3 regions of the Enterobacter wuhouensis genome follow, and region 1 is predicted to be linked to each of the others. Evidence: predicted binding sites of a transcription regulator. Region 1 holds the regulator's gene; each other region holds the start of a gene.
The links. Region 1 encodes CRP, which controls carbon source genes, mostly activating them, when cyclic AMP is high. Its sites were predicted from a motif close to ATGTGANNNNNNTCACAT; they were not measured.
Positions count from the first base shown of each region.

Region 2: the regulator CRP is predicted to act here: its motif matches at 1,149-1,166, upstream of cdd (cytidine deaminase).
Region 3: the regulator CRP is predicted to act here: its motif matches at 743-760, upstream of VPX56_RS02825 (glycine dehydrogenase).

Region 1 covers NZ_CP142124.1:4,392,128-4,394,392, forward strand. The annotation lists gene VPX56_RS21030 (phosphoribulokinase) at 1-220, shown strand, start outside; gene VPX56_RS21035 (OsmC family protein) at 307-711, opposite strand; gene crp (cAMP-activated global transcriptional regulator CRP) at 1,022-1,654, shown strand; gene VPX56_RS21045 (YccS/YhfK family putative transporter) at 1,711-2,265, shown strand, end outside.
Region 2 covers NZ_CP142124.1:3,137,276-3,139,540, forward strand. The annotation lists gene VPX56_RS15010 (CidA/LrgA family protein) at 8-403, shown strand; gene VPX56_RS15015 (CidB/LrgB family autolysis modulator) at 400-1,095, shown strand; gene cdd (cytidine deaminase) at 1,225-2,109, shown strand; gene sanA (outer membrane permeability protein SanA) at 2,236-2,265, shown strand, end outside.
Region 3 covers NZ_CP142124.1:579,739-582,003, forward strand. The annotation lists gene cybC (cytochrome b562) at 1-216, shown strand, start outside; gene VPX56_RS22995 (Hok/Gef family protein) at 289-561, opposite strand; gene VPX56_RS02825 (glycine dehydrogenase) at 861-1,199, shown strand; gene VPX56_RS02830 (SFCGS family glycine-rich protein) at 1,210-1,572, shown strand; gene VPX56_RS02835 (DUF4312 family protein) at 1,575-1,874, shown strand; gene VPX56_RS02840 (DUF4311 domain-containing protein) at 1,897-2,265, shown strand, end outside.

The DNA of each region.
Region 1 (2,265 bases):
TGCGGCGAAAACCATCCCGTCTCTGGATGAGAGTTTTGTGGTGATCCACTTCCGCAATCTGGAAGGCATCGATTATCCCTGGCTGCTGGCGATGCTGCAGGGCTCGTTCATTTCCCACATGAATACGCTGGTGGTGCCGGGCGGAAAAATGGGGCTGGCGATGGAGTTAATTATGACGCCGCTGGTCCAGCGACTGATGGAAGGGAAGCAGATCGCGTGAGTTGTTTTGCCCGGTGGCGCTGCGCTTACCGGGCCTACGGTCGTGCTTTTGTAGGGCGGGTCAGCGAAGCGCCACCCGCCAAAAGATTAAGCCTCGATCACCTCATACGAATGGGTGATTTTTACCGCTTTCTCCAGCATTAACGCCACAGAGCAGTATTTTTCCGCAGAAAGGTCTACGGCGCGTGATACCGCGGCATCTTTCAGCTCTTTACCGGTCACGATAAAGTGCAGATTAATATGCGTGAACAGGCGTGGCGCCTCTTCGCGACGTTCTGACGTGAGCTTCACTTCGCAGTCGGTCACATCGTGACGGCCTTTTTGCAGAATCGACACCACGTCAATCGCGCTGCATCCACCCGCCGCCATCAGCACCATTTCCATCGGGCTTGGGGCCTTGTCGCCGGAGTTACCGTCCATCAAAATCTGGTGCCCGGAAGCGGATTCGCCCAGGAACGTTAAACCTTCAACCCATTTCACACGCGCTTGCATATTCATTAACTCCAACGTTGCATTTTTGGTGACAGATTACGCGCGCGTTACATTTCTCGCAACGGAAGGCGACCTGCATCATGCTGAAGCGAGACACCAGGAGACACGCGGCAAAAGCTATGCTAAAACACTCTGGATGCTACAGTAATACATTGACGTTACACATGTATGCAGAGGACATCAAACTTTACTGGCTGCGAAAATTACGACAGCCGACTTCCCAGGGTATGGGTAAGAATTCGATTGCAACCCCAGAGTCCGGATGCATCTTATGACTCTGGTGACAGCTTATAACAGAGGATAACAGCGCATGGTGCTTGGCAAACCGCAAACAGACCCGACTCTCGAATGGTTCTTGTCTCATTGCCACATTCATAAGTACCCATCGAAAAGCACTCTGATTCACCAGGGTGAAAAAGCCGAGACGTTGTATTACATCGTTAAAGGCTCGGTGGCAGTGCTGATCAAAGATGAAGAAGGGAAAGAGATGATCCTTTCTTATCTGAACCAGGGCGATTTCATCGGCGAACTGGGCCTGTTTGAAGAAGGCCAGGAACGTAGCGCCTGGGTTCGTGCAAAGACAGCATGTGAAGTGGCTGAAATTTCTTACAAGAAGTTCCGTCAGCTGATTCAGGTTAATCCTGACATCCTGATGCGTCTCTCTTCCCAGATGGCGCGTCGCCTGCAGGTCACCTCTGAAAAAGTCGGTAACCTGGCGTTCCTGGACGTGACCGGTCGTATCGCACAGACCCTGCTGAACCTGGCGAAACAGCCAGACGCAATGACCCACCCGGACGGCATGCAAATTAAAATTACCCGTCAGGAAATCGGTCAGATCGTCGGTTGTTCCCGTGAAACAGTAGGCCGTATTCTGAAAATGCTGGAAGATCAGAACCTGATCTCCGCGCACGGTAAAACCATCGTGGTTTACGGAACCCGTTAATTCGGTCAAACGGCGTGCCATCTCAGGGTGGCACGCCGTTTTTGTCTCTATTCCCCATGTGGCGCAGGCTGATTTATCACCCGGAAGTTAACTACGCACTGCGACAAACGTTGGTGTTGTGCCTTCCCGTGGCCGTGGGCCTGATCCTCGGACATCTTCAGCAAGGCCTGCTGTTTTCCCTCGTGCCCGCCTGCTGCAACATCGCCGGTTTGGACACGCCGCATAAACGCTTTTTCAAGCGCCTGATTATCGGCGGCTGCCTGTTTGCCGGCTGTAGCCTTGCCGTACAGCTCCTGCTCGCCCGTGATATTCCGCTCCCGCTGATCCTGACCGTGCTGGCGATGACGCTCGGCGTAACGGCGGAGATCAGTTCGCTTCACGCGCGCCTGCTGCCCGCCTCGCTGATTGCCGCCATATTCACCCTGAGCCTCGCGGGGAATATGCCGATATGGGAACCGCTGCTCATCTACGCCCTCGGCACGCTGTGGTACGGGCTGTTTAACTGGTTCTGGTTCTGGCTGTGGCGGGAGCAGCCGCTGCGTGAATCCCTGAGCCTGCTCTACGTGCAGCTGGCGGATTACTGTGAAGCCAAATATACCCTGCTGACCCAG
Region 2 (2,265 bases), 1.3 Mb from region 1:
TTTCACCATGAGCAAATCACTGAACACCGTCTGGCAATATCTGCGCGCATTCGTCCTGATTTACGCCTGCCTGTACGCCGGGATCTTTATCGCGTCGCTGCTGCCGATCGTCATTCCGGGCAGTATTATCGGCATGCTGATCCTGTTCGTCCTTCTGGCGCTGCAGGTGCTGCCCGCGAAGTGGGTTAATCCCGGCTGCTTCGTCCTCATCCGCTATATGGCGCTGCTGTTCGTGCCCATCGGCGTGGGGGTCATGCAGTATTACGATGTGCTTAAAGCGCAGTTCGGCCCGATTGTCGTCTCCTGCGCGGTCAGTACGCTGGTGGTGTTCCTGGTGGTGAGCTGGAGTTCGCATATCGTGCATGGCGAACGTAAAGTCGTCGGGGAGAAAACAAAAAAATGATGGCTAATATCTGGTGGTCGCTGCCGTTAACCCTGGTGGTATTCTTTGCCGCACGCAGGCTCGCTATCCGTTTTAAGATGCCGTTGCTCAACCCGCTGCTGGTGGCGATGGTGGTCATTATTCCTTTCCTGCTCCTCACCGGCATTCCCTACGAGCGCTACTTTGCCGGGAGCAAAATTTTAAACGATCTGCTGCAGCCTGCCGTGGTGGCGCTGGCGTTTCCTTTATATGAACAGCTGCACCAGATCCGCGCCCGCTGGAAGTCCATCATCACCATTTGCTTTATCGGCAGCCTGGTGGCGATGGTCACCGGAACCTCGGTGGCGCTGCTGATGGGCGCGTCGCCGCAAATTGCGGCCTCTATCCTGCCGAAGTCCGTTACTACGCCGATTGCAATGGCCGTGGGCGGCAGCATCGGCGGTATTCCCGCGATCAGCGCTATGTGCGTGATTTTCGTCGGTATCCTGGGCGCGGTGTTTGGCCATACCCTGCTGAATCTGATGAAAATTCGCACCAAAGCCGCCCGCGGTCTGGCAATGGGAACGGCATCCCACGCGCTCGGCACCGCGCGCTGCGCCGAAGTGGATTATCAGGAAGGGGCGTTTAGCTCGCTGGCGCTGGTGATCTGCGGGATTATCACCTCCCTGATTGCGCCGTTTGTGTTCCCGATAATTCTGGCGGTAATGGGCTAAAATTTGCGATGCGTCGCGCAAATTTCATTTTGTTTTCATAAGTTGCATACATAATGAGAAGTGGATCACATATAAAGCCCTAACGGCTCCGTACACTACCGATCCATTAACCTTCATGAGGCACACGCCATGCATCCACGTTTTCAAACTGCTTTCGCCCAGCTCGCAGAGAATTTGCAATCAGCCCTGGCTCCGGTTCTGGCGGATGCGCATTTCCCCGCCCTGCTGACGGCGGAGCAGGTCACGACGCTGAAACAGGCAACGGGACTGGACGAAGACGCGCTGGCATTCGCACTCCTGCCGCTGGCCGCCGCCTGCGCCCGGGCAGATCTTTCCCACTTTAACGTCGGTGCCATTGCACGCGGCGTAAGCGGAACCTGGTACTTCGGCGGAAATATGGAGTTCCTCGGTGCGACCATGCAGCAAACCGTTCACGCCGAGCAGAGCGCCATCAGCCACGCCTGGCTGCGCGGTGAAAAAGCGCTGAGCGCGATTACCGTTAACTACACCCCGTGCGGCCACTGCCGCCAGTTTATGAACGAGCTGAACAGCGGGCTGCAGCTGCGCATCAACCTGCCGGGCCGCGCGCCGCATACGCTGGGCGACTATCTGCCGGACGCCTTCGGCCCGAAAGATCTCGAGATCAAAACGCTGCTGATGGACGAACAGGATCACGGTTTCGCCCTGTCCGGCGATGATCTGAGCCAGGCCGCCATCACCGCCGCCAACAAGAGCCACACGCCGTACAGCAAATCGCCGAGCGGCGTTGCGCTGCAGTGCCGCGACGGTCGTATCTTCACCGGCAGCTATGCGGAGAACGCCGCGTTCAACCCGACGCTGCCGCCGCTGCAGGGCGCACTCAACCTGTTGAGCCTGAACGGCTACGACTATCCTGACATTCAGCGCGCGATTCTGGCAGAAATTGCCGATGCACCGCTGATCCAGTGGGACGCCACCGCCGCGACGCTGAAAGCGCTGGGCTGCACCACAATCGACCGCGTGCTGCTTGCCTGAACCTTCCGGCGGGCAGAAATGCCCGCCCGTTTGCTGAAAAAGCCCTCAGTTGATTCACCGTTTCTTGCGCTAACCAGGCGGGTACAGTAGCCTGAGTAAACTTTCATCCACGAACGAGCCATCTGCATGTTAAAGCGCGTGTTTTACAGCCTGTCT
Region 3 (2,265 bases), 1.0 Mb from region 1:
GCGGCGCTGGACGCGCAAAAAGCGACCCCGCCGAAGCTGGAAAGCAAAGCGGCAGACAGCGCCGAGATGAAGGACTATCGCCACGGCTTTGACGTGCTGGTTGGCCAGATCGACGGCGCGCTGAAGCTGGCTAACGAAGGCAAAGTGAAGGAAGCCCAGGCAGCAGCCGACCAGTTCGTGGCTACGCGCAACACCTACCACAAAAAATATCGTTAATTGGGTGCCTGAGCTGTACGTCCTTTCTCCGTGTGCGGGGGCACGCTCTGTACCCCCGCGCATGCTTGCTCCCTACTTACCGGAGCGACAATCCATCCTCGCTGTCACTGCAAAAGAATCGTTTCGAAAACTGATCTCGCACAGTGTTTTCCGCGTCACCAGCGTTAAGATGATTATTGTCAAAGCAATAATCATCAAAACTCCAGTGCCTGGGTTTTGGCGTTTCATGGATGCCTCCTTGCTGTAAAGCGGGCGAGGTAGCGAACTCCACGGTTGGACGTGTCGTTTACGGCCCCGCCCTGATTTAAATTCAGGTAGGGGCTTTCCACTTTCCGTCCCATGCATGAGACGGTCAGTCTCAAGCACCCGCAGCCACTCTAGCGAATCCCCATAAGAAAACCTTATCCACGTCACATTTCTACGAGCCTGCTCGGAAACTTTTCGACTCTGCTTGCCTGTTCATTGCCGCTGAATAGCGTGATATTCATCACGTAAATACAGCGGTTTATCCAGATTCACCGCATTTATGTGGCACAGATCACTGCTGCGGCTCGCCTTTCCACTTCGAAGTGGAAAACAACTCGCTACAAACAATTCCCCTGCAACGTTAGTTTTATTCCAGAGCCATTAACGGGGTAAGACCAGTGATTAACGGAGCGGTAATGAACGACGTTGGGGAACAGGCGGAGCAAACAGAGCAGCTCGCGAACACCATGCTGCAGCAGGTTTATGCCCTGCTGGCCAGACACGACATCATCCCTAATGCAGTGCAGGAGCAGATGCTGACCTCCCACGTTCGCGCGATGGCGCACCGGTCCGTGACCGGCGAGCCGCTGCCGGAGGTTGAAGCGGAGCTGTTCGACGAAATTTCACCCGATTCAATGCAACTCGCCCGTGAAGTGGTAGCGCAGTTTGGCAATCTTCCAGATGAAGAAGCCTGGCTGCTCTCCGTTCACTTCGAAGTCGCGAAAGACAACCTTTAAGGAGCAACACATGGAACAGATTACAGTCGTGATTGGCGATCGCCTGGGCAAAGGTCAGAAAGTGGCTGCCGGTGTGGAAAAAGCAGGTGGACGCGCGGTGGTTGTACCGGGCATGGCGGCGGATATGAAGCTGGGCGACATGATGAAAGCGGAAAACGCTACCTTCGGCATCTCCTTCTGCGGCAGCGGCGGCGCGGGTGCCATCACGGCCCAAACCAAATATGGCTACAAGGCCAAATACGGGATGCGTTCCGTGGAAGAGGGCGTGACCGCCATCAACGAAGGCTGCAACGTGCTGGGCTTTGGCTTTATGGATAAAGAAGAGCTGGGCGAGCGTCTGGTGCAGGCGTGGCAGAAGAAATACGGCGCATAAGCATGAAAGAACAGTTCACAACCACGGTGAGAGTGAAGGGCAAAGGTGACGCCAAAGCGCGCGCCTTTGCCGACGCGCTCAACCACGTTCAGGCCGCGGTGATGAAAACGTCACCGCATATCTTACTGCGTATTGAGCCACAGGATGTGCAGGTTGTTCAGGCGCAAGAAGCGGTGCGAAAAGAAGCGTTTCTGTTCTTCTTTCTGCGCCGGGAAAGACGCACCTACAGCGTGGAGCTGGATGTGACCGTCAACGTGACCGCCATCAATCTTGACCAGGTGGATTTCGTCACGCAACGCTGATTATTCATAAAAGGGCAGACTGATGTTCTTAATTATATTAATAAAATCGCTCATCATTGGCGGCCTCGTTGGCGTCGGTGTGGGAGCCGGGGCTGCACGCATGTTTCATGCGCCTACCACTCAGGGTATGGGCGCGTTTCGTACGTTGGGGGAGCTGAACTCCTGCGAAGGCGATCCGGCGTCTCACTTCTCCTTTGGGTTAGGCTTCTTCTTTAACGCCTGGGCCTCTTCCGTGGCCGCAGGTGCCTTCACACAGGACGTTGACCACCGCATCATCCCGAACTGGGGTGCTGCTGCACTGATGATCAAAAACCGTAACGTCGGCGAAACGCTGCACGATCCCCGCAAAATGGCAATTGCCTGCGGCGCGATCGGCATGATCGTCGTGACC